One region of the Ensifer sp. R-19 genome, then DNA from elsewhere that is predicted to be linked to it. Evidence: riboswitches for the same ligand, from Rfam matches in the RefSeq annotation. Region 1 holds a riboswitch; each other region holds the start of a gene.
The links. A riboswitch is a leader RNA that binds a small molecule or an ion and turns the genes downstream of it on or off. The one in region 1 is predicted to bind cobalamin.

Region 1 (7,771 bases):
ACGCTCAGTTGCGGCATCGCCGCAGCACCCTTGGCCGCAAAGGTCCGGATCCATCCATGATCCATCACCACGTCGAGCTCCAACAAGTCGCCGTAAAAGGCTTGTGCCATCTGTGGGTCCGGGGCGTGGAGATTGGAGACGATACGCAAGACAGTCATGGGTTCTTCCTTATCCGGCGAGCAACGGAGCGCGCTCTGCGCTCACAGGTGTCGGTTTTCACGGCGATGCGGCCATACTGCCTTCCAAACGTGCCTGATTGAAGAGGGAATCGTCGGACAGCCTCAGGGTGTAGCAACCGCCGCCTGAGGTCGCAGGCCCGCACCGGCAAGCGCCACGCGCACCAGTGTCGCCGCCGCCTTGCCTGCCGTTTCCATATAGCTGGCATCCCGGTGCAGCAGCACCACGGCGAAGCTGCCGTCGAGCAGAAGCAGGATCTGCTTCGCCAGCATGATCGGCTCGGCAATGCCGGCTTCGATAAAGGTCTCGGCCATCCACGCCTCAAACTTCTTCTTGTGGGCTGCACCGATGCGGATTGCCGGATGGCCCGGCATGTTGGCCAGTTCCGCCGAAGTGCGCAGGAAACCGCAGCCCTTCCACTTCGGGTGACGTGCCGCCCGCGCCAGGTTGACGAAGATCGCCTCGACCTTAGCGGCCAGTTCCCCTTCGGCCGTGTCGAACCACTTCCGGAAAAGCTTGAGATTGGGCTGGTCGCGGCCTTCGAGATAGGCGGCGATCAGCTCGTCCTTGCTTTCGAAGTGGTAGTAAAGGGTGCGTTTGGTCACGCCCGCCGCTTCGGCCACGGCATCGACGCTGACGGCGCGGATACCCTCCGCATAGAAGAGCTTTTCCGCCGCTTCGACGATCACATCCCGGGTCGATTTCTCTGCCTTCGCCATCGCTCAAGTATACCGACTAGTGAATATACATGGCATCTTCACTCACCTAGCCTCTCCCCGTCAACCCTAGCCGGAGAGCGACCATGTCCAAGACCGTACTGATGCAGATTTCCGAGGGGATCGCCCTCTTCACCCTCAACCGCCCGGAGAAACTCAACGCGCTGAACTATGAGCTGATCGACTGGCTCATGGTCCTTCTCGACACGATCGAAGTGAACGACGCTGTCGGCGCGGTGATCATCACCGGCGCCGGCGACCGCGCCTTCTCCGCCGGCGGCGATATCAACGAGTTCTCCGAAAGCGTGGCTGCGGGCGTAAACCCGGCTGTGCGCGATTTCGTCCGCCGCGGCCAGCTTCTGACGGCGCGGCTCGAAGCCTTTCCGAAGCCGGTCATCGCCGCGGTCAACGGCATCGCCTTGGGCGGCGGCTGCGAGATCACCGAGGCTGTGCATCTGGCGATCGCCAGTGACCGGGCGCGCTTCGCCAAGCCGGAGATCAAGCTCGGCATGCCGCCGACCTTCGGCGGCACCCAGCGCCTGCCGCGGCTTGCCGGCCGCAAGCGCGCACTCGAATTGCTGTTGACGGGTGAGGATTTTTCGCCGGAACGCGCTAGGGATATCGGGCTCGTCAATCACGTCGTCGCCCATGAGGAGCTGATGCCCGCCGCCCGCGACCTGGCCAGCCGCATCATGGGCTATTCCCCGCTTGCCGTCCGCTCGATCATCACCGCCGTCACCCGCGGCCTCAACATGTCGATCGCAGAGGGGCTGCTGGTGGAAAGCGAACAGTTCGCCCAGATGGTGCCGACCGACGATCTCTCCGATGCGCTCGCCGCCTGGAAGCGACGGCACGTCCACGACGACCCGCCGCGCGACGGTTCCTTCTCGCGCCACTACTAAATTCAACCAAACGGTTGACAATCTTCGCAATCGAAGTGATATTCAACAACATGGTTGAATATCAGAACGAACATCTCGATGCCGTGTTCCACGCGCTTTCGGATCCGACGCGCCGCGCCATGCTCCAGAACCTTTCGCAAGGCGAGAGACTGGTCGGCGAGCTTGCGGCCCCCTTCTCGATCTCGCTGGCCGCGGCATCGAAGCACATCAAGGTGCTGGAAGGAGCAGGTCTCGTGCGCCGCGAAGTGAAAGGTCGCACGCATGTATGCCGCCTCGATGCAGCGCCGATGCATGCAGGTATGGAGTGGATGCGCCACTACGAAGCCTTCTGGCGAACGCGCATTGACGCACTTGAGGCGCTGCTGCTCGCCGACGACGCAACTGTTCAAAACGATACGGAGGAAAAGCCATGACATCGCCTGCCACAGCCTTTGCCAGCGCCGACTACGGCCGCGTCATCGCCCCCGATGCGGTGCGCATCGAACGCCTGCTTCCCGGCCCGATCGAGCGGGTCTGGTCCTATCTGACAGAGGAAAACAAGCGCCGGCTCTGGATGGCATCGGGAACGATCGGCTCTTCCGAGGGTGCAGCGGTCGAACACGTCTTCCGCCATTCGGGACTGACGACAGAGGATGATCGACCGCCGAAAAAATACGCCGATCACGCCGGCGAGGTTCGCAAGCACGGGCATGTGCTCGCCTGGGAGCCACCGCGCCTGCTCGCCTATAGCTGGGACGAAGGCACGGATACGCCCTCCGAGGTCCGCTTCGAACTCAGCCCGCGCGGCGACAAGGTGCTGCTGATCGTCACCCATACCCGGATCGCCAACCGCGGCATCATGACGAGCTTCTCCGCCGGCTGGCACGTGCATCTCGACCTGTTGCGCGACCTTTTGGAAGGAGAGCAGCCTGCAGCCTTCTGGAGCAAGTTTGCTGAGCTTGAACAGCAGTACGACGCGCGCATCCCCAAGCGCTGACCGCCCGAGGTGACGAGACCTCAGAAGGGTGCACCGGCAAGGATTGACCGCCTTGCCGGTGCTTTTTGTCACGTGCGGGCGAAACCGAGGATGAAGAGCGCCAGCGAACCGATCGAGGCGAAGGTGCGCACGTGGTTCCACCAGACCCAATCGGTGAGATAGCGCCCAAGCCACAGATCGGTCGCGGCCTGCCCGGGTGCAGCGGCCGCAAGCGCGTCGTTCATCGGCACGTTGAAGACGATCGTCACCAGAAGCACGCCGACGACATAGACCAGGCCGCCCGCGGCCAGCAGCCATCGGCCCTCGCCGCCCGAAATGAACGCGACGACAATCAGCGCCAGGCCAAGCAGCGCCGTGCCCATGAAGGCGCTGAGGAAGATCGGGTTCTGGATGACGACGTTGATGGCGTTCATCGCGGCGATCCCCTGCTCCGGCGGCAGCCGCGACAAGGCTTGCATGATGCAGACCGAAAAGATGAAGAACAACCCGGCCATCAGGCCGGAACCGATCGCGGCGGCAAACGCCAGAGCGGGGATCAGCGGGATCATGCGGCAATACTCCAGACACCAGTTGCTGCGGTCTCGCGGGCGTAGGTTGCAAAGTCGCGCGGCCGCCGCCCAAGCACGCGCTCGACGTCAGACGTCACACTCGAATTGCGCCCGTCGAGCACCGAGGTGAAGAGATAGCGGATGAGTTCGACATAGTCATCAGGCACACCGTCAGCCTGCAATTGCGCGGCGAAGTCGCCAACCGGCACGGCCTGATAGGAGATCGGGCGTTTGGCCGCGGCAGCGATCTCGGCCACGGCTTCAGCAAAGGTCATCAGCCGCGGGCCGGTCAGAGAATAGACCTTGCCGACATGATCATCGTCGAGAAGCGCTTCAACCGCGACGTCAGCGATGTCGTCGCAGCTGACGAAAGGCTCGGTGACTGTATCCACGGGCAGGAAGACCGAACCGCTTGAGACCCCCTCGGCCAGGAAGCCTTCGTTGAAGTTTTCGAAGAACCAGCTCCCCCGAACGATCGTCCAGTCAGCGCCGGAGGCCTGCAATTCGCGCTCGGCCGCTTCCGCCTCGTCCTCGCCGCGCCCCGACAAGAGCACCAGCCGCCTGATGCCGGCGCCCACGGCAAGGCTTGCGAACTTGCGGATGGTCTCAACAGAGCCGGGCACCGCCAGATCGGGCTGGTAGCAGACATAGATGCGATCGACATTTTCGAGCACAGGCGCCCAGGTCGCCTCGTCCGTCCAGTCAAAGGACGGTGATGCCGAGCGGGCGCCGATGCGCACCGCAACACCCCGCTCTTGAAGGCGCTCAGCCACCCGCCGCCCCGTCTTGCCGGTACCGCCCAAAACCAGTGTGACTTTCTGAGACATCGTTTCCTCCTAAGGTTCATCAACAAACATGAGCATCTCTCACATTTGCAAATGTGATAAATCCTCGTATTTTAAGAGTCAAGCCAAAATGTGAGCATCACTCATGATTTCAGAAACAAGCCCATCCGCGGTTCCCGCCGAAGACGAAACCGCCCTGCGCCGGACACCCAGCCAGAAACGCAGCCGCGAGCGCGTCGAACAGATCCTAGCCTGCGCGACGGCGCTCATTCAGGAAAAGGGCAGCGACGCCATGCGCATGAGCGAAGTTGCTGAAAAGGCTGGAATTTCGATCGGATCGCTCTACCAGTACTTCCCCGACAAGGCGGCGATCGTGCGCACGCTGGCCGAGCGCTACAATGCCGTGTGCAACGAGTGCATCGCGGCCGAGCTTGCCAAGGTCACATCGCTCGCAGAACTGCGCGACGCCTTCTGCGTGCTGTTCGACATCTACTACGACATGTTTCTGGCCGAGCCCGTCATGCGCGACATCTGGTCGGCAATGCAGGCCGACAAGGCGCTGCGCGAGATCGATCTTCTGCAAAGCCGCGCCGGCGGAAAACTGCTTGCCGATGTCTGGGCCCGGCTTGTGCCCGAAACCCCGCGCGAAACCATCGACAGTGCCGCTTTCCTGATCATGCATCTCGGCGATTGCACCATGCGGCTTGCGGTGTCGGTCGATCGCGCCGAGGGCGACCGCATCGTCGAGGCCTATAAACGCATGATCATCCGCGATTTTGTCGCGGATGGACCGGGCGGCGGCGCAAGTCCAATTGACATATTAGGGGTGCGATCCTAATCATCAGAGATCGATTGGTTCCCGGGACACGAACGTGTTTCGGGAGTAAACGGGAACGTGACGGATGGACCCATGCTGGGCATTCACATCACGGCCGACCCCGCGACTGTAGAGCGACGTCGATCTGCCATTCCGGAGCGATCCGGAAGAAGCCACTGGAAGAGACCACGAGAGGGTGGTCGATCTGGGAAGGCGAGGCTGATCCAGGGCTTCCCGCCCAGCGCCGTGAGCCAGGAAACCTGCCACTCGATACGGGCATAGGGCCCACACCGGGAATTTCCCGATGCCATCACGGAGGTTGTCATGGCTACGTCTACTGTTTCGAGCATTCCGCTCTCCCTCAGCGATCGTCTGACCGCTGGCGTCATCGCGCTTTTCATCGGCGCATTCCTCGTCTTCGGTGCCGGCCTTGCCAATTCGGCCGTGCTGCACGACACCGCGCACGACACCCGCCACTCCTACGGCTTCCCCTGCCACTAAGACGATGTTCCGGAACGTAACTCACGTTCCGCATCGAAGTGTCTGCGGACATGAACGCATCCGGCCTGTGCCGGATGTCGGTGTTTGTGCATGCCGGTTTCGTCCGGCGCGCAACGGCCATCCGCATGGCAGAACGGGAAGGCTTGCAAACCACGCCGCAGCGCGTGGCTTTTGCCGTTATCGAGGGACTTCAAGATGATTGTCAGAACGCTTCTGGCCGCGATCGTGGCTGGACTGATTGCCGGTGTCTTCATGACCGGCGCCCAGGAATTTCGGGTAACCCCGCTGATCCTGCATGCGGAGGAATTCGAAGGCGAGGCTCCGGCCGCAACCGAACAGCCCGCTGCACAGCCTGGAACGACGCAACCCGCCGCCGAGGGCCATGACCAGCATTCGTCGCTGAAGGCGGTCTCACCGCTTTCCGCCATGCTCGATGCCCTGTCGCCGATCACGCCAGCCTATGCGCATGAGGGCGAACACGAGGAAGGCGGCATCATGTTCGGTATGAGCCGGTTCTCCGGCACACTCATTGCCAACCTCGTCACCGGCTCCGGCTTCGGCCTGCTCCTGGCCGGCGTCAGCCTGGTGATCGGCTACCCGATCACGCTTAGGAACGGCGCGCTCTGGGGCGCCTGCGGCTGGCTTGCCGTGCACATGCTGCCGGCAATCGGCCTGCCGCCGGAACTGCCGGGTTTCCCGGCCGCCGAACTCGGCGACCGCCAAACCTGGTGGCTGGCGACCGTCGCCCTCTCCGCAGTCGGTCTCTATCTCGTCGTCCTGCGCGAAGAAATCGTGTCCAAGGTCGTCGGCCTCGCGTTGATCGCCGCGCCGCACGTCTACGGCGCGCCGCAGCCGGTCGATATTACGAGCAACGTTCCGGCCGTGCTCGGCGCCGAGTTTGCGGTTGCCGCACTCGCCACCACGCTCGCCTTCTGGATCGTGCTTGGCGTCGTCTCCGGCTTCATCAACGAGCGTTTCGCGAGAGCAAACTGATCCGGCCGATCACGCCCCCCCATGGGCACCTGAACAAACGACGGCGGGGTTCAGGCCCCGCCGTTTTGCATGAGATGCGCGGCCAGCCGCGCGCGGCGATCGTCCGGCTCCAGCAGGACGCAGGTATCGCAGAAGCTGCCACCCTCCGTTTGGAAGTAGAGGCAACAGCCGCAACGGATCCGATATTGGCGCGACAGTTGCGCGCCGCTTGCCGGATCGACCGCGGAGATCTCCTCGTAGCAGAGCTCTTCCGAGAACAACCGCGAGCCCCGCCGCTTGACGATCGCAAGCGCCTCGGCCATGCCGCGCGCCTCGTCACCGATCGCGCGACCGATCTCCAGGAACGCTCCGGCAAGGGAATCCGCTGCCAGCCGCCACTGCGCCCCGGAAGAAAGCCCGGTGCGCTTTTTCAGGACCGCGATGACCGGCGCCAGATGGGCCGTGAAGCCGCGCTCGAAAGCGCTGATGCCTTCGGCATGCTGCGGCCCTTCCGCCACACCGAGGCGGAAATGATAACGCTTGCCGGCAACTTCCCGATCTTGGTGAAGGCGGGTCCACTCTTCGAAGCGAAGCCCGGCGATCTGCGCCTGAAGACCCGCGCCAAGATAGAGCGCGCCGAGAACCACACTCAGCTGGCGGCTGTAGAAGGCGATCAGATGTGCCGCCCGAATCCGGTCCGTCATGCCGATTGCGAAAAAGTCCTGATAGGCAAGGCTCTGCTCGATCCCGGTCCCACCAGCGGCCCAGAAGGCGGCCGGTGCGCTGAAGGCACTGTCCGCCGGCCCGAGCGAGACACCGGCGTCGGGGAACTGCGCGTGCAACCGCTCGACCACTGCCAGCGCCTGCGGCGGATATCCCTCGACCGTCCGCGCCATCCGCTGGTGATTTCTCGAATTCATGCCGTCTCCGTCGCCAGCCAGCCGCCCTCATATCCCGCGCGCTCAAGACCGCGCCGGATCGCCGGCAGGCTGCGTGTCAGCTCCCAGACGAAGCCGCTCCGCCAATTCTCGATCATCATCACGACGAGCCCCTGGTCAAGGCCGACGACACGCTCGTCGATCCAACCCGCAGGCCCCTCGCCTGCAAGGCTCGGATTGAACCCGCCCGGAAAGCGCCCTTCCTTCAGAAGCCCGGGATAGCCGGCCGCGACATGGCCGAGGGCCGATAGGGACGCATCCGGATCGAAAGGCAGACAGGCCGCTGCAGCCCAGGGCACGAGCGTGCCGTCATCCGGACCGAAGGGTGCGCCGCGGTTGACGTAGCCCAAAAGCCGCTGCCAGCGTCCGTCCTTGAGGCGCAGCCGGCCGCGTGGCGCATGGCAGGCACTGATCCCCCAGAGGCGTTCGCCATAGCCGG
Region 2 (7,771 bases), 1.9 Mb from region 1:
CCGAAGGCGCCGACAACGGCGGCGTTCGCCTGGCGCTCTATTTCAAGCGCAAGGCCCCGGAGATCAACACGGCTTACGACATCCTGGCCGAGACCGCCCTGTTCCAGGTTATCAAGACGGCCTACAGCATGCCGGAGGGGCTGCAGAACGCCAAGATCGAGGCGCAGGCCGCCTATATCGAGCGCGTCGTCAACATCAAGGATCTGCAGGATCCCGCGAAGCTCGAGAAGCTCCTGCAGCGGTTCACGGCACTTTATGACGTCGAAAACAACACGGACGTCTCACCGGGGCTGGCGATCCTCAGCGGTAGCGGCGGAGGTGGCGTCAGCGCCGAGACGCTCCTGTCTCTTTCGCAGTTGCGCGCAGGCGGTCGCTGACGCGGGTCGCCTGAAGTGCAGCGAGCCCTTTGCGGCAGGTGCTTAAGCCTGCCGCAGAAGACTGCCCGCTTCACCGGTCGGCGCGCAGCACCTTGTCAGGGTTCATGATGCCCGCCGGATCGAAGGCGTGCTTGATCCGTTGCATCAGCTCGATCTCGATCGGTGCGCGGATTTCTGCGAGCTCGTCGCGCTTCAGCTGGCCTATGCCGTGTTCGGCCGAGATCGAGCCGTTATATCTCAGAACGATACCGTGCACGATCGCGTTGATCTCGCGCCAGCGATCGAGGAAGGCCTGCTTGTCGGCGCCGACCGGCTGCGAGATGTTGTAGTGGATGTTGCCGTCGCCCATGTGGCCGAAAGAGCAGATGCGCGCGCCTGGGATCGCCTTCATGACGGCGGCGTCCGCCTCCTTCATGAAGGCAGGAATGCTGGAAACGGGCACTGAAACGTCGTGCTTGATCGAGCCGCCCTCGGGTTTCTGCGCCGGCGACATGCTTTCGCGCATATGCCACAGCGCCTTGCCTTGCGTCTCGTTGGCGGCGATCACGGCGTTTTCGACCAGACCGGCGGCAAAGCCCTGTTCCAGGAGGTCGTTGACCATGCGCTCGGCGCTTTCGGCCGAATCCGAGGTCGAGATGTCGATCAGCGCGTACCAAGGATGGACGGTGTCCATCGGGTCGCGAACGCCGGGAATATGTTTCGTCGTGAATTCGACGCCGAGGCGCGGCATCAGCTCGAAGCCGGTCAGCGCCGGCCCGCAAAGGCTGGCGGCCTTTTCGAAGAGAGCGAGCGCATGCTCCACACTGCCGACACCGGCGAAGGCTACCTGATGTCCAAGCGGTTTCGGGAATAGCTTGAGCACCGCGCCGGTGATGACGCCGAGCGTGCCCTCGGCGCCGATGAAGAGGTCGCGCATGTCGTAGCCGGTATTGTCCTTCTTCAGCCGGCGCAGCCCGTCCCAAATTTCGCCGGTTGGCAACACGACCTCGAGGCCGAGGCAGAGCTGGCGCATGTTGCCATAGGCGAGCACCGCCGTGCCGCCGGCATTGGTGGAGAGATTGCCGCCGATACGCGCGGAGCCTTCCGATCCGAGCGACAGCGGGAACAGGCGATTGTGATCGTCCGCCGCCTTCTGGATGTCGGCGAGAATGCATCCGGCGTCCGCGACGATCACGTTGCCGACCGGATCCACGTCGCGAATCCGGTTCAGCCGTTCGAGCGAAAGCACGATGTCCGCTTTGCCTTCCCGCGGGATCTGTCCGGCCACGTGGCCGGTGTTGCCGCCCTGCGGTACGATCGCGGTGCGGGTCGCGCTGGCGAGTTTCATGATGCGAGAGACCTCGTCGACCGAACCGGGGCGAAGCACCATCGGCGTCGTGCCGCGAAAGAGCCCGCGGGATTCGACGAGATAGCGCGCCTTGTCCGCTTCGGCGGTGAGCGCATTGGCGCTGCCGACGATCTCGACGAAGGAGGCGATGAGTTCAGGAGAGGGAAGGGTCGTCATGAGTCTGCCTTCGCACTGCGCTTGAGCGCGCTATCGGATCGGTCGATCTGAAGACACGATCCTCGGTTCCTATCGGCTGCGATCATAACCGCAATCGCGGCCGTCCGGTGAGGGCGGGGTGCGGAGGAGAAGCCGCACGCGATCTCACCCTCGCGGCGCCGCCGCACGCTGCAGCCGGTCGATGATCGCTTCTCCCAATCCTTCCGAAGGGATCGGCCCGAAGGCGATCGTCGCAGCGCCGCTGGCGTCGGCCCGCTTCATGTAGTCGAAGAGATTGGCTGCCGCTTCGTGAAGATTTCCGGTCGGGCTGAGATCGAGAACGATGGCCGCCTGTTCCTCGCCGGCGATCCGGCCGCCGCCGTAGCGGATCAAGGCCTCGCCTGCACGCACATCGGCAACATCGAGCCTGACGGCCGCGCCGGGCGCGTAGTGGGAGGCCAGCATGCCCGGCGCCTCGATCGTTGCTCCCGCCGTTTCCGGTCGGATCACCGGACGATCGAGCAGGCGCTCGATTTCTGCGGCATCGAGGCCGCCGGGGCGGAGCAGCCGGATCTCGTCGCCATCGACCTTGATGATCGTGGACTCCAAGCCGATTTCGGCCGGGCCTGCGTCGAGGATCAGTTTCAGCTTTTCGCCGAGATCCGCATCGACATGGACCGCACTGGTCGGGCTGATCTTGCCCGAGGTGTTGGCGCTGGGCGCTGCGAGCGGCCGCCCGAAGCGGGCGATCACCCGGCGCGAAAAGCCGTCGGGCATGCGGATGCCAAGCGTGTCGAGGCCGGCCGAGGCCAGCGCATGCACGCTGCTATCGGGCCGCTGCGGCAAGATCAGCGTCAGGGGTCCGGGCCAGAAGGTTTCCGCCAGGCGTCGGGAAATCGGGTCGAAGCGCACATGGGCCTCGGCCATCGCCATGTCGGAGACATGCGAGATCAGCGGATTGAAGCGCGGCCGGCCCTTCATCTCGTAGATGCGGCTGATCGCATCGGGATTGGTGGCGTCGGCGGCAAGGCCATAGACGGTTTCGGTGGGAATCGCGACCGGTTCGCCTTCGGCAAGAACGGCGCAGGCGCGTTCGATCGCGCGGTCCGGTTCCCTGCCTGTGTCGATGATCTCTGCCATGCCGTTTCCTTTCCGACGCTTCCTTAACGGACGTGCCGGGAAAACAGAACGATTTTTTTTGGGGCGTTCGGTTGCTGCCTCAGAGACTGCGGATGATGCGGCGCAGCGCGGAGTCCCGGGCACCCAGCATCAGCACGTTCTTGAGAGCAACCTTGGGGTCGTCCGTGCGGAAGAGGAGCCCGTTGTCGCGGACGTTGCGGTTGATGACCATCTGTCCGTCTTCGGCGTTCGGCTCGATCGCGACCGCGAAATACATGCGGGAATAGCCGCTCTGGATACGGTCGAAGAAATGCGTCTCATCACCAAGGTCGCTGAAGAAATTGGCGAAGTAGAACGACCAGGTGATGTCCTTGGAAGGCGTGACCGCCGTCCGCGCCGCCGTCACATGGCAATAGCCGAGATGCGGCTTGCCGACGAGCGTGCGGTGGAAAATCAGCTTGGGAAACTGGATCGAGGCATGAAAGCCGTTGATCCGCTTGTGCGTCGTGTCACCGGCGGTCGCGAGCTTCTTGCCGGTCCTGTCCGCGACTTCTTCGTAGCTCAGATACCGTCGCTCGCTCGGCAGCCATTGCCGGCGGTTGATCCTGCCGGTGCGCAGAAACTCGGTGTGAACGGCCGTCTTCGGCATGACCGCCGGCGGCTTCTCGGCCGCAGCGTCGTAATATCTGAACTTTGCCATGATCGTCAGTGTGCCATCTGCCTGCCGGACATCTTCGTCCGCCGGCAAGCCTAGTGGCTTATGGTTAATGAAGGATTTCCTTTCGTTCGCGGAAGATGCCCCTGCACATTCATGGGAATGTCGCAAACGGGCGAAGCCTTCCTGTGTCTGCGTCATGTCAGTCACAAAAGACGGCATCTGCCCAATTTTTGATCTATCTATATGTTTATAAAGTGAAAAATTCTCGCATCCGTTTCCAAAAGGCGGTTTCGATCGTGTCGTCATTCTGGAATTGAATGTCGCTATCCGGCGCCTGCCGAGGCGCCTTCCGCGCTTACATATCCTTACTCAAGGTGTCGTCTTCCAAAGGGGAAGGCGGAGAATTGGGAAGCCGGTCAAATCCCGGCGCTGCCCCCGCAACGGTGGTGGAGCGAAAGCCTCGGCAAAAGGCCACTGGACGGTTTTCCGTCCGGGAAGGCGCCGGGCTGGTCCTTCGAAGGACGGCTCCTGAGCCCGGAAACCAGCCTTGACAGACATAACCGTAACGGGTTGCGGCGGGCAGCCGGATCGGAGCCTAAAACGCATGGGCGTGCGCCCATGCGGGTTCCTGTCCTGCCTCTCCGAAACATGGCGCATGAGGACAGGACATGGATACCAAGACCGATATGCTTCGCAAGCTGAAGGGCCGGCGTGACGGCTACAGCCTCGATCGGGCCTTCTACATCGACCCCGACTATTACCGGCAGGACCTGGAAAACATCTGGTATCGGGATTGGCTGTTCATCGGCCACGATTGCGAAATCCCGCGGGCCGGCAACTATTTCACCGTCCAGGTCGGCGACTATCCCGTCGTCATCACCCGCGATCGCCAGGGCACGATCCGCGCGCTCCACAACTCCTGCCGCCACCGCGGCTCCCGCGTCTGCACGCAGCACAAGGGCTCTTCGGCGAAGCTCGTCTGTCCCTATCATCAATGGACCTATGAGCTCGACGGCTCGCTGCTCTTTGCGCGCCAGATGGGCGAGGACTTCGACAAGGCTGCCCACAGCCTGAAGCAGATCCATTGCGAAACGGTCGGCGGCTACATCTTCATCAACCTGTCGGAGACGCCGGCGGATTTCGCCGCCTTCCGCGAGCTGGCATTCCCCTACCTCGCGCCGCACCGGCTGGGAGAGACCAAGGTCGCCTTCGAAAGCACCATCATCGAAAAGGGCAACTGGAAGCTCGTTTGGGAGAACAACCGCGAGTGCTACCACTGCGCCGCCAATCACCCCGAACTCTGCCGGACCTATCCGGAAGCGCCGACCGCGACCGGGGTGCAGGGCGCCAAGGACGATCCGGTGATTGCCGCCCATTGGGCGAAGTGCGAGGCCGAGGGCCTGCCGAGCGAGTTCCGGATGTCGCCGACCGGCCAGTTCCGCGCCGCGCGCATGCCGCTGGTCGATAATGCCGAAAGCTACACCATGTCGGGTGCGCCCGCCGTAAAAAGGGCGCTGTCGGCCGATGTCAGGCAGAAGCAGATCGGCACGCTCCTGATGTTCCACTACCCCACGACCTGGAACCACGTGCTTTCGGATCACGCCATCACCTTCCGCGTGTTGCCGCTGGGGCCGGAACTCACGCAGGTGACAACGAAGTGGCTGGTCCACAAGGACGCGGTCGAAGGTGTCGACTACACGCTCGAGGATCTGACTCATGTCTGGACCGAGACCAACGACCAGGATCGCCAGATCGTCGAGGAAAATGCCTTCGGCATCCGCTCGCCGGCCTATGAGCCCGGTCCGTATTCGCCGGAGCACGAGGGTGGCGTGATGCAGTTCGTCGAATGGTACTGCAAGTTCATGGAGCAGCGCCTGCAGGGCGATGCGGCTCCGCTCTCAAAGGTCGCCTGACATGCAGATGGCGTCCTCCTTCCATCATTTCGACGAACTGCATGTCTGGATCGACCGGCAGCAGATGCTCGAATGCACATCGGCGGTTGTCGAAACCGCCGATGTCATGACCTTCACCTTCCGTGCGGAGAAGCCCGCCTGGTTTCGTTATCTGCCCGGCCAGTTCGTCACCCTCGAATTGCCGGTCGCCGACGAACCGGTCATGCGCACCTACACCCTGTCGTCGACGCCATCGCGACCGCTGTCGATTGCCGTCACGGTGAAGGCGCAGGCCGACAGCGTCGGCACCCGCTGGATGTTCGATCACCTGAAGCCGGGCATGAAGCTCCGGGCTTTTGGACCGCTCGGAGATTTCAGCTTCGTCCGTCATCCCGGCGAAAAGTACCTGTTTATCTCCGCCGGATCCGGCATCACCCCGATGATGTCGATGACGCGCTGGATGGCCGACTGCGTGCCGGAGACCGATGTCACCTTCATCTCCTGTGCTCGCCGGCCGGACGACCTTCTGTTTCGCTCGGAGCTCGAGGTTCTGGCGACACAGATGTCCGGGCTGAATCTCGGCTTCATCGTCGAAGGGCACGAGGCGCGTCACGGCTGGCACGGCCTGCGCGGCCGCATCGACGGTGCCAAGCTACCGTTGCTCGCTCCCGACTTCCAGGAGCGCACGGTGTTCTGCTGCGGTCCGGAACCGTTCATGCGCGGTGTGCGCGAGATGCTGAAGGCAGCCGGCTTCGACATGGCCCGCTATCACGAGGAGAGCTTCCAGCCGGCGGCAGCACCTGCCGCGGAAGAGATCGCCGTGCGCGCCGGTGCCGGCGATGATGGTGAGGTTCAGGCGGCCAAGGTCGCCTTCACCATGAGCGGCAAGGAGGTCGAGGCGAAACCCGGCCAAACGATCCTGCAGACGGCACGCGCCAACGGTGTGAGGATCGGCGCTGCCTGCGAGGGCGGTATCTGCGGCACCTGCCGGGTGATGAAGGTCGCGGGCGAGGTCGAGATGAACCACAATGGCGGTATTCTCGATGACGAGATCGACGAGGGTTACATCCTCGCCTGTTGCTCGCGGCCGCTGGGAGATGTCCAGATCGAAGCCTGAAGGATCAGGGCGTGTTGCAGGGCGCAGGCTTGATTGCAACGCGCCGTAGATTGTCGGCATTGGCAACCGCGCCGATACAACCGCCCTGTGCCGCGTCATCGGCGGCGACCGCCACCTGTAGGGCGCGCTCGTGGCGAGCGAAGTCGATCGAGCCCGTCACCAGCCTGTCGACGCCGCTGCCGGCGCCGCTCGTGGCACCGGCACGGCTGACGAGCAGCGGCTCGCCAAGCGTTGCGGAGGCCCGTGCGACCGCGTGCATGCCCGTCCCCTGCTCGGCTTGAGCAACGAGGGTGAGCGGCAATGGCTTTTCAGGTAGCAAGGCACCCTGCGCCCAAATCGCTTTCAGCGCTAGCGGCGACTTTGCAGCGACATTCACGTCGATATCGTCGAGCGTCCCTGGCACGCGGTAGGGGCAACGCCGTTTGCCGCAATTGATGCCGGACGAGAACTGCCACAACGCATAGCTTTCCCAATTGCCCATCGGGAAGACCTGGCGGATATCCGGCTTGTAGCGCGCGTACCAGAGCGGCAGGCGCGACAGCAGCCGGTGCTTGGCGCGGTGCGCGGCGATATATTTGGCCGTGATGTGGTTGGTATAGAGGATCGGATAACGTCCGGTGCGGGTCTTGACGTGGCCGGCGAAAATCGCGGCATCCTCTAGCGACATGTATTTCTCCGCATCGATGCCCTCGAGATCGAGGACCATCAACTCGTCGTCGCGCGGCTCGGCGTAGTCGAGGAAATGGTTCGCCTGGTCGACGGGATTGCCGGGACGGGCGAGATGGTAGGCACCCCACAGCAGCCCGTGTGTGCGGGCGATCATGCGCCGGGTCTGGTAGAGCTCACGGCTGACGGCGTATTTGCGCCACATGGTCTTGCAGTGGTTGAAGGTGTCGCCGTTGTGGTCGCCGGTGCAGGAGAAGCTCTCGGGCAGGCCATCGGAGGCCTTGGCGATGAAGCCGGAGATGCGCTTGTCCGCAAGCATCGTTTCCCAGTCGATGCTGTTCATCTCATAGGCATCGACGATGATGGCGTTGGACTTGGTCTTCCAGGGTTCCAGTTCACCGGCGCGTGCGATCGCCGCCGCGAAAGCCAGACCTAGAAAGGTCGCGAGGCGCAGAATCA
Region 3 (7,771 bases), 490 kb from region 1:
TCTCCGGCGTTGCGCGCCAGATCTCGCTGACCCCGCGGGCAAGCGCCAGGTGCGATGCCTGGAAACGACGAATGCAGGCCTTATCCAGTTCGCCGCTCATCGTGAACCAGTCGTCATAGGTGAGCTCGCCGAACCAGAAGCTCAAAACGTCATCCGGCGTGCAGATTTCAACTTCGTTCGTCATTTGCTCCCTCGCACCGCTCTTCTGCCGGTCCTGCCCCTTTCGAGGCCTGATCGGGCAGCCATGCATGCGCTACAGCGCCGCGCGTCTTATCAGACGCGCAATGGTCGCTGTAGCACTTTGATTTTCTGCATGTCTTTGTCCTTAAATCGAGTTCGATTCAAGGAGACATGCGCTAAGACATAGGCGCGGACCGGCCCATTTCCATGCATGCCCAATGTCGATGCACGCCTTACGCGCGCCGCGTGAGGATGGCAACAAAGGCGATGCCGCCGACAATGCCGGTAACGACGCCGATCGGCATGTCCTCCGGCGCCATGATGACGCGGGCCACGAGGTCGGCCATGATCAGCGTCAAGGCGCCAAAGAAGGCCGAAAACGGGATGACCCGGACATTGTCGCTGCCGGCAAAGAGCCGCACGAAATGCGGCACCATCAGCCCGACGAAGCCGATCGCTCCGGAAAAGGCCACCATGACCCCGGTCAGGAGCGCGGTGACGACGAAGAGCGTCAGACGGAAGCGGCGCACGGGAATGCCGAGCGTCATCGCCGTCTCGTCGCCCATGGCAAGCGCGTTGATTTCCCGCGATCGGACGACCAGCCAGCCGAGCGAGACTGACAGCACGAGCGCCGGATAGATGAGATGCGGCCATTGCGCGAGACCCAGGCCGCCGAGCATCCAGAAGATCACCGTGTGCGTCGCCCGCGGATCCCCCAGGAAGATCATGAGATTGCCGATCGACGTCAGCACGAAGGCGACGGCGACGCCGGCAAGCACCAGGCGATCGGCACTGGTGCCTAGAGCGCGGGAAACGAAAGCGACCAGCACGGTTGCCAGCAGCGCGCCGCCAAAGGCAAAGAGCGGCACCGTGAGAAGACCGAGGATCATTCCGGTGTGGAGCAGTGCGACGATCGCCCCGAGCGCGCCGCCCGAGGAGACGCCGAGCAGATGCGGATCGGCAAGCGGATTGCGCGTGACCGATTGCAGCACGGCGCCTGTCAGCGCCAATCCGGCGCCGACAAGCCCCGCCAGCATGACCCGCGGCAGGCGCACGTCCCAGACGATGCTTTCGCGCCCCGCCGACCAGAAGGCCTCGACGCTGCCGGGCGCGAGCTTGCTTGCGACGATCGACCAGACGGTGGTGACCGGGATCGGCGCCGAGCCGAGCGACACGCCCGCGGTCACGGTCAGGAGAAGCAGCAGCAACGCCGCAAACACCCCGACCCCGCCGCGGATCACCCGAACGGGAACAACCCGCGAAACGGCAGCGGGACCAGGCGACGTATCCTCAGCCAGCATCGGTTACAGGCCCTCGCCGTGAAAGACCTTGGCGAGCCGGGCGATGGCGTCGATGTTGCGCGGCCCCGGCGTCGCCTCGACATAATCGAGCACCACGAAGCGGTCGTTTTTCACCGCATCGATAGTGGCGAAGGCCGGATTGTTCTTCATGAAGGCGATCTTGTCCTCGGCTTTCACCTCGCCGTAGTTGACGATCACCACGACCTCCGGATTGCGATCGATCACCGGCTCCCAGGAGACCTCCACCCAGCTCTTGTCGACGTCGTCCATGATGTTGGCGCCACCGGCCGCCTCGATCATCGCCGTCGGGATGCCGAAGCGGCCTGATGTGAAGGGCTTTTCCTCGCCGGAATCATAGACGAAGACGCGCGTCGGCTTTTCACGGCCGGCATTTGCCTCGGTGATCGCGGCCAGTTGGCGGCGGTAGCCGTCGACCAGCGCCTCGGCGCGATCCTCGACCCCGAAGATGCGGCCGAGGTTGAGGAGATCGACGAACATGTCGTCCATCGTAGGCTTTTCCCTGGCCATGACATGGATGCAGGATTCGGTCAGTTCGTAGACGCCGATCTTGAACGGCGCCAAGGTCTCGGGCGTCACCTCGCCGCCGACCTTCATGCCGTAGTTCCAGCCGGCGAAGAAGAAATCGGCGTCGGCGTTGAGGAGCACTTCCTTGGTCGGATATTTCTCCGCAAGCTCCGGCAGTTCCTTCACACCTTCGCGCAGCTTTTCATCCAGCGTCTTCCAGCCGGAAACGCCGGTGTAGCCGACCATGTGGTCCTGCAGCTTCAGCGCCAGCATCATCTCGATCAGATTGACGTCGTTGGCGATCGCCCGCTTCGGCGCAGCATCGAAGGTCACCTCGCGGTTGCAGCTCTTGACGGTAACCGGATAGGCGAGCGCCGGCACAGCAGGGGCGATGAGAAACAGGAAGGCAGAGGAGGCAATGTTGATCTTCATGAAATGGATCCCTGTCGAGGAAGTGAAAAGGAGAAACGGGCGGTGCCGGCAACGGCGGTGCTGTGGGCGGTGGCGGTGACACCGAAGGCGGAGGACAGCGCCCGCGGGCTCAGCACCGCGTCGGGTGTGCCAAAGGCGATGAGCCGCCCCGCCGTCACGATCGCCACGTCAGTCGCGAATTCGGCGGCGAGATTGATGTCGTGCAGCGTCGATACGATCGTCAGCTTCAACGTCTGCAACAGCTCGAGGATTTCGAGCTGGTGGCGGATGTCGAGATGGTTGGTCGGCTCATCGAGGATGATGATGCGCGGCTCCTGGGCAAGCGCCCGGGCAATCAGCACCCGCTGTTTCTCGCCGCCCGAGAGCGTCGAGAACTGGCGGCCGGCCAGATGGGCGAGATCGAGATGGGAGAGTGCATGCTGCACCCGCTCGCGGTCGGTGTCCGTCCAGCCGTTGAGCCCCTCCCGCCGCGGGATGCGGCCCATCATCACCACGTCGCGCACGCTGAAGGGAAAATCGCCGGGCATTTCCTGAAGCACGACGGCGATCGTTTTCGCCGCTTCGCGCGCCGAAATCGACCACAGGTCGACGCCGTCGACCTCGATGCGGCCCGCATTCGGCTGCACCGCCCGGTAAAGGCAGCGTAAGAGCGAGGTCTTGCCGGCCCCGTTCGGCCCGAGGATCGCAAGCCGGCTGCCCGCCTCGATCGCGAAGTCCATGTCGTCGACCAGGGTCAGCCCCGGGCGCGGCCCCCAGCAAAGCCCCTTAACGCGAAGGGCGGCTCCTGTTGCGGTGCAGGTCATGGTCTGATCCCACCCCGGCAGCGCCACGCGTCCATCCCCGACGCACCAAACGCGCTTGAGCGCATGCGTGTCGCGCTCATTGGAAATGGCCCGCAACGTCTTCGGAGACGAGCATGGCCGCCGGGATGCGGGCGAGCGTCTTGCCCTTCAGCCCGCGCGGCCGTTCGGCAGCCCGCGTCATGCCGTCGCCGCGCTCCACATAGGTGGCGGCAAAGCGGACGAGATCGTCGATGTCCTCTTCCGGCGAAATGTCGCCAAAGAGATAGGTCGCCTTGCCCGTCGCCTGGAAGGCGATGGTGCAGGGGCGCGTGCATGCCGCCATGCAGACCGTGCCGGCAATCGAGAAATCACGATCGAGCGGCGCGCCGAGGGCGGCAATGCTGCGGTTAAGACGCTTTATCAGCTCGGCGCCCGGCATGCAGGGGCCGCCGGTAAAACGGCAATCGGTGCAGACCGTTATCTTATGCTGTCGGGAAGTCGGCTCAGCCATTTTCTCTCTCCGCCGGACTGACGGCAAGAGATGGCGAAGCGGCAGGATGACGGATGACCGTCGCGCGAAAGCCAGTTCTTTTCCATCGGAACACCCCGTCCGTTGTGGTTGATCGGTTCGATGGCAGGTCTCCTGGCTCGCGGGTCGCGGCGCATCCACGTCTTCCCGGCCATTGGCCAGTGACATGGTGTGAATGCGCTGTCCGCTCACAGTTGCGGGGGCAGCCACGGTTTCGGTCCCGTCAGGGTCGTCCGTTCCGTGTTCCCTTTTCAGCCGCCTCCGCATTGTCGCGGACGCAGCACCATCGCGCTCTTCCTCGCATGAATCGGCAGCGGATACAACCGATGGGGTCGGGCGGCCGGGATCTATCAACATGCGGCGTTTCGTCATGTACTGACTGTTATAACATAACATAACAACAACCAACAAGGTAATGATCCTAAGTCACCCTGCCGGCCGCCGCGGGCGAGAGTCTCGCCTGACGGCGACGACCGGCGTATCCTTGCTCCTTGGCTTGTCGGGAAAGGAGCTCTGCCATGGCTGCCTATTTGATCGCCGATGTCGATATCACCGATGCAGCGACCTTCGAGGAATACAAAAGAGAGGTGCCGGCGACGGAGGCCCGCTATGGCGGGCGCTATCTCGGCCGCGGTGGCGCAACCCGGGTGCTTGAAGGCGACTGGGAACCGCACCGGCTCGTCATCCTCGAGTTCCCGGACATGCAAGCCTTGCTCTCCTGGTACCAATCGCCGGAGTATCAGCGCCTGAAGACGATCCGTGAGCGCTGTGCCAGGACACGGATCATAGCACTCGAAGGCGTCGCCATCTGAAGCGGAGCGCAAGACTGGCCGCAATTGCCGGCCTTGCTCGTGAAACGAACGGATGAGCGCCCCCGTCACTTCAAGCTTCGCGGCGCGCGGATGAAGCAACTGCGGGGCATGTGCTCCGGGTCCATCGACATGCGGCGTTTCGTCATGTCCATCCGTTATGCGATAACATAAAAATACAACGTCAGAGTTGAATAGCCGGCGAAATCCGCCGTGGTGGGACCGTGTACCTTCATCGCGACCGGCGCGCCGCCACCCTCTCGAACTTGCCTTCGCACGACCGCCCGGCCCGACGCTTTCGGACCGGTGCCGCGCAGCGCTCATCAGCCCCCACTGCGCGCAAAAGCCGGAAATTTAACGTACGTTACGCTCACGTAACCCCAAGGCCGTTGAGAAAATCAGCAGCCGAAGCGACAATTGCCAAAGCTAGGATTGGGCATCGACAAGCCACCGATAAAATCAACTTAGCCGCGCAGGTCCCGAAATGAAGTGATGGCAACGCAACTTTCTAAAGGGGATGGCAGTGAATCCAATTGACTTCTTCGTCGAGACGCTTCGGACCTATCCTCCGGTCGCTGTCTTCCTCGCCCTCGGCATCGGTTTCCTGATCGGACCCATCAAGGTCGCGGGGTTCAATCTCGGAAACGTCACCGCCACGCTCCTGGCGGGCGTCCTCATCGGGCAGCTGGGCATCCAGGTTTCCGGTGATCTGAAGTCCACCTTGTTCCTGATCTTCCTGTTCGCCGTCGGCTACGGTGTCGGCCCGCAATTCGTGCGCGGCTTGAGCACCGATGGGCCGAAGCAGATTGCCTTTGCGCTGTCTGTCCTGGTGCTGTGCCTCATCGTTCCCTATCTCTGCGCGCTGATCGCCGGGCTTCCGCTTGGCTACGGCGCCGGCATGTATGCCGGGTCGCAGACGATCTCGGCTGCGATCGGCGTTGCCACGGACCAGATCAATTCGCTCGGGCTGACGCCGGAGCAGGCCAAGACCTTTGCCGACCAGATTCCGATTGCCTATGCGGTCACCTACATCTGGGGCACGATCGGCTCTGCCATCATCCTCGCCCAGCTTGGCCCAAAACTTCTCGGCATCGATCTTCCGGCGGCCTGCAAGGAGTATGAGGCCAAGCTCGGCGGCGGCACCGAGAGCAGCGAACCCGGCATCACCCGCGCCTATCATGATTTCGGCCTTCGGGCCTATCGGATCGACGAAGCAAGCGGGCTAACCGGAACGCCGGTCAAGAACCTGCTTCCCGGCATTCGCGTCTTCGTCGAGCGCCTGCGAAGAGGCGATCGGATCATCGAAGCGGATGGCAACACCGTGCTGCAGCCGGGCGACGTCGTCGCCTTCTCGGGCAGGCGCGCCCTGCTCGTCGAAAACCTGGACAGCAAGCTGACGGAGGTCGAGGACAAGGAGCTTCTGAACGCGGAGGCCGAGATCGTCGACGTCTACGTGACCAGCAAGGCGCTGGCCGGAAAGACACTCGCCGAAGTCAGCACGATGGATTGGGCGCGCGGCGTCTATGCCCGCAAGATCGTGCGCTCGCTGGTCGAGATCCCGGTCCTTCCCGGCACGACCGTCGAGCGTGGCGACATCGTCACCATCGGCGGCGCCAGGAGGCACGTCGAAGCGGCGATCAAGGCTCTCGGCTTTGCCGATCGCCCGGTCGAAACCACCGACATCGCCTTCCTCGGCTGGGGTCTGTTCATCGGCGCGATGATCGGGGCGCTGACGATAACGATCGGCGGTATTCCGATCGGGCTATCCACGTCAGGCGGCGCCCTGCTTGCCGGTCTCGTGCTCGGCTGGCTGCGCACCACCTACCCCGCCTTCGGCCGCATCCCGTCGCCGGCGCTGTGGCTGTTGAACACGCTCGGCCTCAACATCTTCATCGCCGTGGTCGGTATCGGCGCCGGACCGGGCTTCGTCGCAGGCCTCCAGGAGGTTGGCATTTCGCTGTTCATCTGGGGAGTCGTTGCAACCTCCATCCCGATGATCGCCTCGGTGCTCATCGGCCACTATGTCTTCAAGTTCCACCCGGCGATCCTGTTTGGCGCCTGCGCCGGCGTCAGAACCACGACGGCCGCACTCGGCATGATCCAGGAGGCGGCCAAGAGCAAGGTGCCGGCACTCGGCTACGGCATGCCCTACGCCATCGGCAACACGCTGCTCACCATCTTCGGCCTCGTCATCGTCATCATGCTTGCCTGAGGCGGGCAGGCAGAACCGAGACCATTGTTCCAATTTCATAGATCACAGGGAGTGTGGATCATGTTGGACAGAAAATTCTACGACAGCATTTCCGATCTCAGCCCGTTCGAGATCAAGGACGAACTGATCAAGCTCGCCAAGACGAGCTCGCAGAAATCCGCCAAGGCCTTCCTCAATGCCGGCCGCGGCAACCCGAACTGGACGGCAACGCGGGCCCGCGAAGCCTTCTTCCTGCTCGGCCAGTTCGCCCTGACGGAGGCGAAACGCGCCTACTACGATCCGAAGGCGGGTGTCGCCGGCATGCCGCCCCAGGACGGAGCGCATGCGCGGTTCCAGAAGTGGATCAAGAAACAGCTTCAAAGCACGGAAACCGTGGACGAGGAAGACGAAGGCGTCCCGGCCGCCAAAACCCTCGGTGACGCCGTCGCCTATGCCATCAACACCTTCGGCTTCGACCCGGATGGATTCGTGCATGAGCTGACCGACTCGATCATCGGCGACAACTATCCGGTCCCCGATCGGGCGCTGCATCACAACGAGATCATCACCCACGAATATCTGATGTGGGCGATGTGCGCCGGCCACCGGCCAAGCGTGAAATTCGACCTCTACCCGGTCGAAGGCGGCACCGCCGCCATGTGCTACATCTTCAAGGCCTTGAAGAACGCCCGCATCCTCAACGCCGGCGACACGATCGCGCTCGGAACGCCGATCTTCACGCCCTATCTCGAGATGCCGCAGCTCGAGGATTACACGCTGAAGACCATCAATGTCAGCGCCGAGCAGGAAGACCGCTTCCAGTTCACCGACGATGACATCAAGGCGCTGGAAAACCCCGAGGTGAAGGCGCTGTTCCTGGTCAACCCCGGCAACCCGTCCGCCGTCGCGATGGATCCGGATTCGATCAAGCGCCTTGTCGATCTCGTCAACAACAAGCGTCCCGATCTGATCATCCTTACCGATGACGTCTACGGCACCTTCGTCCCGGGGTTCCAGTCATT

Region 2: linked by a shared signal. The riboswitch ahead of ACN9MO_RS02600 (aromatic ring-hydroxylating oxygenase subunit alpha) and the one ahead of ACN9MO_RS11945 (CbtB domain-containing protein) in region 1 are both predicted to bind cobalamin.
Region 3: linked by a shared signal. The riboswitch ahead of ACN9MO_RS09480 (DUF1636 family protein) and the one ahead of ACN9MO_RS11945 (CbtB domain-containing protein) in region 1 are both predicted to bind cobalamin.

The regions. Positions count from the first base shown of each region.
Region 1 covers NZ_CP184569.1:2,433,012-2,440,782, forward strand. The annotation lists gene ACN9MO_RS11905 (VOC family protein) at 1-158, opposite strand, end outside; gene ACN9MO_RS11910 (TetR/AcrR family transcriptional regulator) at 282-896, opposite strand; gene ACN9MO_RS11915 (crotonase/enoyl-CoA hydratase family protein) at 980-1,795, shown strand; gene ACN9MO_RS11920 (ArsR/SmtB family transcription factor) at 1,846-2,208, shown strand; gene ACN9MO_RS11925 (SRPBCC family protein) at 2,205-2,771, shown strand; gene ACN9MO_RS11930 (DUF1772 domain-containing protein) at 2,840-3,319, opposite strand; gene ACN9MO_RS11935 (NAD(P)H-binding protein) at 3,316-4,146, opposite strand; gene ACN9MO_RS11940 (TetR family transcriptional regulator) at 4,250-4,942, shown strand; cobalamin riboswitch at 4,941-5,203, shown strand; gene ACN9MO_RS11945 (CbtB domain-containing protein) at 5,246-5,422, shown strand; gene ACN9MO_RS11950 (CbtA family protein) at 5,618-6,415, shown strand; gene ACN9MO_RS11955 ((2Fe-2S)-binding protein) at 6,466-7,314, opposite strand; gene ACN9MO_RS11960 (glucoamylase family protein) at 7,311-7,771, opposite strand, start outside.
Region 2 covers NZ_CP184569.1:556,257-564,027, forward strand. The annotation lists gene ACN9MO_RS02580 (DUF1217 domain-containing protein) at 1-377, shown strand, start outside; gene ACN9MO_RS02585 (FAD-binding oxidoreductase) at 448-1,881, opposite strand; gene ACN9MO_RS02590 (L-threonylcarbamoyladenylate synthase) at 2,026-3,000, opposite strand; gene ACN9MO_RS02595 (DUF6656 family protein) at 3,080-3,679, opposite strand; cobalamin riboswitch at 3,993-4,201, shown strand; gene ACN9MO_RS02600 (aromatic ring-hydroxylating oxygenase subunit alpha) at 4,306-5,550, shown strand; gene ACN9MO_RS02605 (hybrid-cluster NAD(P)-dependent oxidoreductase) at 5,552-6,646, shown strand; partial or broken gene ACN9MO_RS02610 (glycoside hydrolase family 25 protein) at 6,792-7,771, opposite strand, start outside.
Region 3 covers NZ_CP184569.1:1,939,198-1,946,968, forward strand. The annotation lists gene ACN9MO_RS09460 (DUF924 family protein) at 1-184, opposite strand, end outside; gene ACN9MO_RS09465 (FecCD family ABC transporter permease) at 414-1,481, opposite strand; gene ACN9MO_RS09470 (ABC transporter substrate-binding protein) at 1,485-2,438, opposite strand; gene ACN9MO_RS09475 (ABC transporter ATP-binding protein) at 2,435-3,241, opposite strand; gene ACN9MO_RS09480 (DUF1636 family protein) at 3,318-3,731, opposite strand; cobalamin riboswitch at 3,837-4,052, opposite strand; gene ACN9MO_RS09485 (DUF1330 domain-containing protein) at 4,268-4,561, shown strand; gene aspT (aspartate-alanine antiporter) at 5,082-6,770, shown strand; gene ACN9MO_RS09495 (bifunctional aspartate transaminase/aspartate 4-decarboxylase) at 6,831-7,771, shown strand, end outside.